DNA from 2 places in the Apilactobacillus pseudapinorum genome. Region 2 is predicted to be linked to the other one. Evidence: a T-box and tRNA genes for the amino acid it is inferred to sense, from the RefSeq annotation. Region 2 holds a T-box; the other holds one or more tRNA genes.
What was found. The T-box of region 2 lies ahead of asnS (asparagine--tRNA ligase). A T-box ahead of a tRNA ligase gene usually reads a tRNA of that ligase, here a tRNA-Asn.
Positions count from the first base shown of each region.

Region 1: it has a tRNA-Asn gene. The T-box ahead of asnS (asparagine--tRNA ligase) is inferred to sense a tRNA for this amino acid. The anticodon was not compared.

Region 1 covers NZ_BAABVU010000018.1:41,445-45,926, forward strand. Annotated here, with positions in the region: gene ABWU86_RS03415 (ABC transporter ATP-binding protein/permease) at 1-745, opposite strand, end outside; gene ABWU86_RS03420 (GH25 family lysozyme) at 967-1,998, shown strand; tRNA gene ABWU86_RS03425 (tRNA-Asn) at 2,197-2,268, opposite strand; tRNA gene ABWU86_RS03430 (tRNA-Asn) at 2,396-2,467, opposite strand; gene ABWU86_RS03435 (SGNH/GDSL hydrolase family protein) at 2,727-3,473, opposite strand; gene ABWU86_RS03440 (FAD-dependent oxidoreductase) at 3,885-4,482, shown strand, end outside.
Region 2 covers NZ_BAABVU010000005.1:29,999-34,480, forward strand. Annotated here, with positions in the region: gene ABWU86_RS00170 (hypothetical protein) at 1-307, shown strand, start outside; gene ABWU86_RS00175 (NADPH-dependent FMN reductase) at 325-855, opposite strand; gene asnS (asparagine--tRNA ligase) at 914-2,302, opposite strand; T-box leader at 2,362-2,569, opposite strand; gene ABWU86_RS00185 (tautomerase family protein) at 2,711-3,103, shown strand; gene ABWU86_RS00190 (NAD(P)H-quinone oxidoreductase) at 3,112-4,074, shown strand; gene ABWU86_RS00195 (hypothetical protein) at 4,155-4,482, shown strand, end outside.

The sequences.
Region 1 (4,482 bases), on a different contig from region 2:
CAATTGACTTGAATGATAGTGTCTTTGATTCTAGAGTTTCTTCTTTGCTTTCAGCATATTTTTCACGAAGAGTACGATCTTCGTCAATTTTACCGTCAGTCATGTGAACAACACGAGTTCCGTAATCAGCAACTTTTTCAGAGTGGGTAACAGTTAAAACTAATTTACCTTCTTTAGCGATGTTGTCTAAGATTTGTAGGATTTCAGTTGTGTTTTCTGGATCCAATGCACCAGTTGGTTCATCTGCGATTAACATTTCTGGATCGCCAGCTAAAGCACGGGCGATTGATACACGTTGTTTTTGACCACCAGATAACTGGTTGGGGAATTTGTTCATGTGATCTTCTAGACCCACTTTAGCTAATAGTTCCTTTGCACGAGCAACTTGTTCTTTCTTTGAAAGATTAGTCATTTCTAGTGGTACTAATACGTTATCCAAAATAGTTAAGTGACTAATTAAGTTGAAACTTTGGAAAATGAATCCAATGGTTTTACGACGGTATTCGTCTAGTTGTTTGTCAGTATCATGTCTTAACGATTCACCATTTAGTAAAACATCACCAGAGTATTTACTATCTAAACCACCGATAATGTTCATTAAAGTGGATTTACCTCCACCAGATTCTCCTAAGATGGATACCATTTCACCTTTTTCAAAAGATAAATCGATTCCTTTTAAAACTTTAAATTCATCTTTGCCAAGGTAGTATGATTTTTCGATATTTTTTAATTCTAAGAATGACATGTTTTTCACTCCTTATTCATAATTATTTTATTTGTAATGACTATTATAGGGATGATTTTGATATAAACAATCATCAAAATGAGTAAAAGTGTTGCATTTTGTCATTAAATCCTTAAGAAAAGGTTAAATTGTCATAATTTGTAATATTCCTATATCATTCTTGAAATATTTGGCAGTTATACTGCAGGTATATAACCAGTTAGAAATAGGAGTGTGGTATATTGATTAAGTTTAAATCAATATTGATGATGTTGATCACTTCAATCGGACTATCAGGAGCCGTCGTTGCAATGGGTAGCTATGCTACAGCGCACGCAGCAAGCACTGATAATGTTTACGATTTGTCAGAATGGCAAGGAAAATTAAGCGACAACAAAGCCAAGAAGTTAAGTAACGAAGTACCATTTGTTATTTTAAGAGTTCAATATGGTACAAGACATTATGATAAGACTTTTAATCATAATAAAGCGATGTTAGAAAAATATGGTGTTCCATATGGAGTATATTCATATAGTAGATATACATCAAATGCTAGTGCTGCTAGAGAAGCTCGTGATTTATATTACAGAGCACCAAATGCTAAGTTTTATGTAAATGACTTCGAGTCTACTCATTTAGGTCGTAGCACAGCAAGAGCTGCTACCTTAAAATGGGTGCAAACCCTACGTCCATTAGTTGGTAACAAAAAGATTTTATTCTATTCTTACCAAAGTTTCATGAAGACTTACGCTAAATCAGCACTTAGTTCATACGATGGTTACTGGTTAGCTGCTTATACCAGACATGAACCTTCAGTTAGTCATGTTTTATGGCAATACACTGATCGTTATTATTCTGCAGCCTTAAATAAAAAGGTTGATGCAAGTAAAATGAGACAAGATCAAAGTTGGTTTATCGGGGATGTGATTGTAAAAGCAAATAACTCCACTAATTCAACACCAACTACTCAAGTTCAATCACAACCATCAGCTCCAACTACTACTACAACTACATCAACAAATACTTCATCAAGTAGTACTCCTGCCATCCAAAAGATGGATACTAAGGTTATGACAATTGCTGCTAATGCAATGGATTCAATTTATGGTGATAATCAGGCAACATTACCAGTTGATAACACTATTAATTACCAAGGCAAACAATTCGCGATTGTTGCTCAATCTAAGTACAACGGCAAGACTTACTATGAAGCTACATCCGTATATAGCGGAGGCGTGGTTGGATGGATCCCTGCTGATGCATTCAATAAATAATAAGCAAATTAAAAGCATGGCAATGAGCCATGCTTTTTTAATGCCAAAAATTTAGCTCAGTAAAAAACAAAAGAACTTAGCGGGATAGCTAAGTTCTTTTGTTATGTGGAATTATAGATAATTATGAATAAAAATATGGAAAAGCAATTTGCTTTATTAGTTAACATTGGGATAAAGCTAACTTGGGATTTCTCCCAACTGCTCTAGCTGGACTCGAACCAGCAACCATCGCATTAACAGTGCGCTATTCTACCATTGAACCATAGAGCAATAAATAAAGGGGTGTTAATAATTCGAACTGATTTTCTATTGAAAAGGGGTTGAATATCAGTTCCTGCAATTAGAAAGATACCGTATCGTTAACATCTCTAATTATGTTGAGTGAATAATCACTCAACTGCTCCGGCTGGACTCGAACCAGCAACCATCGCATTAACAGTGCGCTATTCTACCATTGAACCACGGAGCAAAAATGAGAGAAAAATGTGAGTAGTCATTTTTCTTATAAAACTAATAACATAAAAATTATGCAGTTAATATGTGCTACCAAATCAACGTTTGAGGGTTAATTTGGTAAAAATGTAACTTGATGCTATGTCTTTGTCATTGACTATAATAATACACTATTATTAAAAAAATACAACCTTTTTTCATCAAATTTTAATAAAAATAAAAATATGTTGACAAAACACCTTTATATTAAGGTTTATCGTCGACATATTTTTTGGTTATTCTATCATTTGATCTAATTCTTTTACGAAAATAGGAGTCCAACCATAACGATATCCAGCACATGTAGGGTGAGTATCATCTAACATGAAGCTAGGATTTTCTTCGTTCATTTTCTTTAAAGTCTTATTGTTCCAAATATCAATAATTGCGAAGTGCCATTTCTTTTGTAGTTCGAATAATTTATCTCTTAGAAATTCGTAACCAGGTTCTGGTTTTCTCAAACAAGTATAGAAGACTAATGGGCAATCCCATTCTTCTTGGACAGTCGCAGCGATGTATTCGATTGCGCCGATTGTAGTTTGGGTATCGAAGTCATTAGGGTCATATGACTTACTGATGTTGCCTATGTCGATACCATTTCTTTGATCGTTAGTAGATAGTTGGCAGGTGAATAAGTCATAGTGAGCGTCTTGGCTCAAATTCTTTTTCATTCGACTTACGTAAGAATTGTCATTAATATCCGCTAAAGTAGTTCCGCTAACGGCTTCTTTAATTGCGTGAACGCCATGTTCAACGCGTAAGAAGTCAACAAAAGAAACACCTTTAGAAGCTAACCCAGCAGTTACAGATGAACCTAAGAAAACAATTTTTTTACCGTTAAGGTTGCCATCAACAAAGAAATCACGAGAGGGTCTATAGATTTCACTGTTAGCTTTTCTAATATCAATGCTTTTTTTAGATACCTTCATTAAGGCAGCACCTGCCGCTGTAACTAATGCAGTTTTAATAAACCCGTATTTCAATGAGCTTAACTCCCTTTCAATTATTATCTATAACCAATTTTACTAGCATTTTGGGTGCGTAACAATTAATCGTGGGAAACTTAATCAATATTTAAACATTTATATCAATCCTTAACATTTCTATTAAAAAGTTTGTGATAAAAGTAGATAACTGATCATATTTATCGGAATAAAACATTCTTTTTAAGGGAAGTATAAAAATCAATTTCTAGAATTAATAGGAATATTATTATATGAAGAAAGTGATTTTAATTTATTGTGTGAAAAGATTAAAAAAGTTTTAGTATTTTGTAAATATTGCTTGCTAAATAATCGGGCAAAAGGTAAAATATTGGTTGTAAAGTAATGTGATAAATATCACAAAGTTAAATTATAGAAATATTATATAAAAATTATTAGGAGGCCACACTAATGAAAGTTATCGTAGTCGGTTCTTCACACGGTGGATACGAAGCCGTTCGTGGAATGCTTTTAGAAAACCCAGAAGCAGAAATTCAATGGTATGAAAGAGGAGATTTCATCTCATTTTTATCATGTGGTATGGAATTATACCTAGAAGGTACTGTAAAGGATGTAAACACAGTTGCATATGAAACTGTAGAAAACGCTGAAAAAGATGGTGTACATGTATTTGTACAACAAGAAATTGCAAGTATTGATGAAAAGAACAAATCAGTTCATGTTAAGAACTTAGCTGATGGTTCAGAACGTGATGAAAGCTACGATAAGCTAATCTTAGCTATTGGTGCTACTCCTCGTCGTTTAGACATTCCTGGTAAAGACCTAGAAAACCTATACGCTATGCGTGGTCGTAACTGGGCAATCAAGCTAAAACAAAAGATGGTAGATCCTGACCTAAAACACGTTTTTGTTATCGGTTCAGGTTACATTGGAATCGAAGCTGCTGAAGCTTTTGCTAAAGCAGGTAAGGAAGTTACTATTGTAGACCACAATCCTCGTCTATTAGGTAACTACCTAGATTCAGAATTTACTGATAAATTAACTCAAG
Region 2 (4,482 bases):
ACTGGAAAGACATAAAAATTTAATTAAAGTGAAGTGTAGAGGCGAATTCGGTTACTTTTTTCCCACTACTAATTTAGTTAACAAAGAAGCCAAGGTCGAATCATTTGTAGACGCTGAGCAATTGTTAAAAGAATTTTTACATCGAGAAAATGATGAGTTAATAATGGTTCCTCGTTTCTTTGACTTTGAAAAAAACATCTTCACAATTCAAGGTATCTCTAAATCTGACATCCAAAAGGGATTGGATGGAGATTTAGGCACCTTTGATATTGACCCTGATGGCAACATAAAAAAGCAAGCTGAATAATTCAGCTTGCTTTTTTGTTAAATAATTGATTCAAGTTCTGTTTTAAGTAATGCGATTTTATATTTTTGTCTATCCAGTTGTCCACTAATAAGTTGATGATCATCGGTGAAAATATCAGCATTGATGTTAATCAATGGATTGGTGGATAGTTTAGCCATCTTTAAACCGACTGCAACTAGGTCAAGCGCGATTTGAGCTTGTAGTCCACCATGACTACCATATGAGATAAATGAAACTTTCTTATCACGCCATTCACTGGCTAGATAATCAATAGCATTCTTAAGAACGGCAGGATATCCCCAGTTATATTGTGGATAAAGGAAAATAACGGCATCCAAAGATTTGATTTTTTGCGACCATTCCTTAGAATGATCTTTTTGATATTGTTGTTTAGCAGGTATTTCTGTCTCGTCTAAAAAGGGCAGATTGATTTGGCTTAAATCTAGTACTTCAGTTTCATAATCTGATGAATCTAAATTGTTATGTACCCAATTGCCTATTTCGGGACAGATACGACTAGGGAGATTACTGCCTAAAATAAGGCCAATTTTTTCATGTTTAAATTCTCCTTAGTAAAAAAAGCATTCATTACGAATGCTTTTTTGATTAAAACTTAGCGCTACCTGGTTCACGTGGGAATGGGATAACATCTCTGATGTTTTCCATTCCAGTTACGTACATAACTAAACGTTCGAAACCAATTCCGAAACCGGAATGTTTGATTTCACCATATTTTCTAAGATCTTGGTACCAGTCATATTCTTCTGGATTTAGGTTAAATTCTTTAATCTTGTCGTTTAAGACATCATATCTTTCTTCACGTTCACTACCACCAACGATTTCACCAATACCTGGTACTAAACAGTCGGCTGCAGCAACAGTCTTACCATCGTCATTATCACGCATGTAGAATGCTTTGATATCACGTGGGTAGTCAGTTAAGAAAGTAGGGCGTTTGTATACTTCTTCACACAAGTATCTTTCATGTTCAGATTGTAAATCAATTCCCCATTCAACAGGTACTTTAAATTCAGTATCTGCATCTTGTAGAATCTTAACGGCATCAGTATAAGTAACACGAGCAAAGTCTTCGCTAGCAGTTTTCTTTAGTTTTTCAATTAAACCAGGTTTAACGTTTTCATCTAAGAAAGCTAGTTCGTCTTGAGCATGTTCTAATACGTAGTTGATAACGTATTTTAGAAGACCTTCAGCAACATCCATCATACCTGGAAGACGAGTGTATGCCATATCAGGTTCAATCATCCAGAATTCTGAAGCATGACGAGGAGTATGTGAGTTTTCAGCTCTAAAAGTAGGACCGAAAGTATATACGTTCTTGAATGCCATTGTAAATGCTTCTTCAGGAAGTTGACCACTAACTGTTAGGTTAGTTTCAGTCTTGAAGAAATCTTTTGAGTTATCAACATTACCTTGATCATCTTTAGGTAGGTTGTTCATGTCCATTGTAGTAACTCTGAACATTTCACCGGCACCTTCAGTATCACTACTTGTGATGATTGGAGTGTTTACGTAAACAAAATCTTGGTGTTGTAGATATTCATGAACGGCAAATGAAGCTAGTGAACGAATTCTAAATACTGAGTAGAAAGTATTAGTACGTGGACGTAAATGTGCAATAGTACGTAAGAATTCATAAGTTTGTTTTTTCTTTTGTAGAGGGTAATCTAAATCTGATTTACCAACTAGTTCAACTTTGTCACCATGGACTTCAAATGGTTGTGGAGCATCTGGAGTTTTAACAAATGCACCTTCAACAATGATAGTAGAAGCAATTGGTAATTTGCTAATTGTTTCGAAGTTTTCGTTACTCTTTTTAACGATTACTTGAGCACTCTTGAAGCAAGAACCATCGTTTAATTCAATAAAACTAATGTTTTTTGAACCGCGAATGGTTTTGATTGAACCTTCAAGAGCAACGACAGTGTTATCTTCAATGTCTTTAGTGTATAAATCTTTAACACTAAGTTGTTGCATAAAAATTCACGCCTTTCCATATTATAAATACGAGATAAATAAAAAAACTCCCATCCTAAACATAGGACGGAAGTTCCGCGGTACCACCTAAAGTGCCTTTAATAGGCCACTCAAATCAAATAACGCTTTGAACGCGTTTATTCCTACTGAAGATTCAGAATAAAAACAAATAGGTGTTATTCATTAATATTAGTGCTGTTAAGCTTTCACTGTCCTTAACTCGCTAAAAGGTAATACTAATTACTTATCCGTATTTACAGTTTCATATTAACTATTTAACACTTAAATATTACCACTATTTAAGTGTTAAATACAATATAAAGTTATCAATTAACGTAAAAGCAATTTGTTTGATTTTGCAACTGTACTAGTGGATAATTAGCACATTAGTCTAAAGGAGTGAAGATAATGCCATTAATGAGAATTGATGTAATTAAAGGACACGATAAAGAGTACTTAAAACAATTAATGCAAGTTTCTTACGAAGTAATGTTAGCTTGTTTCGGTGCACCAGAAGGTGATCGTTACCAAATTTTGACCCAACATGAAGATTTTGAAATGAATATTTTAGATACTGGTTTGGGAATTGAAAGAACTAATGATGTGGTTGTTTTCAGTTTAACTACTAGACCACGTACCGAAGAACAAAAATTAAAGTTCTACCATGATTTAGCTGAAAAACTGGAACAAACGATTGGATTGAAAAAATCAGATTTAATGATTAATTTGACTACCAATACTGATACTGATTGGAGCTTTGGTAATGGAATCGCTCAATTTATCGACGGTCCATTAAAGTAGGTGCCAAGATGAAAGCAGTAACAATAGCGAGCGTAAAAAATGAAAACTCATTGGTAGATGTGCAAACACCAAAACTATTAGATGGCCAAGTATTAATAAAAATTCATGCCGTTGGTGTTAACCATGTTGATTTATTATGGGCGGATCAAAAAGTGAAGTCTGACGATACAATTCCAGGATTAGAAGTTGCTGGAGAAATTGTCGAAAGCAAATCTACTGACTACCATAAAGGACAACGTGTAATGACACTTTTGGATAATGGTGGATATGCTGAGTATGTCGCAGTTAACCAAGAAAGAATTATGTTAGTTCCTGATAAGATTGAATATGATGTAGCTGCCACGATTCCAGAAAGTTATTTAACCGCTTATCAAACACTATTTACCATTGGTAATTTAAAAGACAATCAATCTGTATTAATTCACGCTGGAGCTAGTGGAGTTGGTACCGCAGCAATTCAACTGGTTAAAAAGTTAACCAATGCCCAAGTAATTACAACTTCTAGTAGTAAGAAAACCGGAATCTGTTTGAATTATGGTGCTGATGTAGCCATTGACTACATTAGTCAAGATTTCGTTGAAGAAGTCCAAAAGGCAACCGATAATCGTGGGGTGGATTTAATCATTGATTTCATTGGTGCCAGCTATTATCAACAAAACATTGCTTCTCTAGCGTTTGAAGGAAAACTAGTACTAGTTGGTAACTTAGGTGGAAGCGTTGTTGAAAGCATGAACATCATGGATATCATTGGTAAACGAGTTAGCGTAGAGGGAACATTATTATCAACACGTTCCAATCAATATAAGGCTGACTTAATTTCATCATTTAGCAAAGATGTATTACCACTATTAAATGATAATCAAATTGATTTAAAAGTTGGCAATCATTTTAAGTTAAGTGAATCTAGAGATGCTTTAGCATGTATGAGAAATAAAGAAAATATTGGTAAAATCATTTTATCTGTTGATTAAAGTCGTTGAAAAACGGCTTTTTTATTTACTAATTATTTGGAATTAGTTATTCTATTAATAATTCTTCTGGGAGCGTAAAGATGGCAAAGAAACTATGTAAATTCAATTTTTTATCTAAGTATGTAAAAGAGAGTGCAGATCGACATGCATTATTTTCAGTTGGAAATACAATTGAAAGTTTTGTTATATCCATTATTAAAATCGTATTAGCAATAATTATTTCATCAACATGGGTATTAGTGTTTGGTATTTATTATGGAATCATGTTTATTACGAGGGTTATTTTCTTACACGTATACACTAAGGAAAGATTACATAAATATACTGAAAAACAAGATTTGAGATATTTATTAAGGGGTGCCATAACTTATATTGTTTTAGGAATCTCATTTGTATTGATTTGCCTGT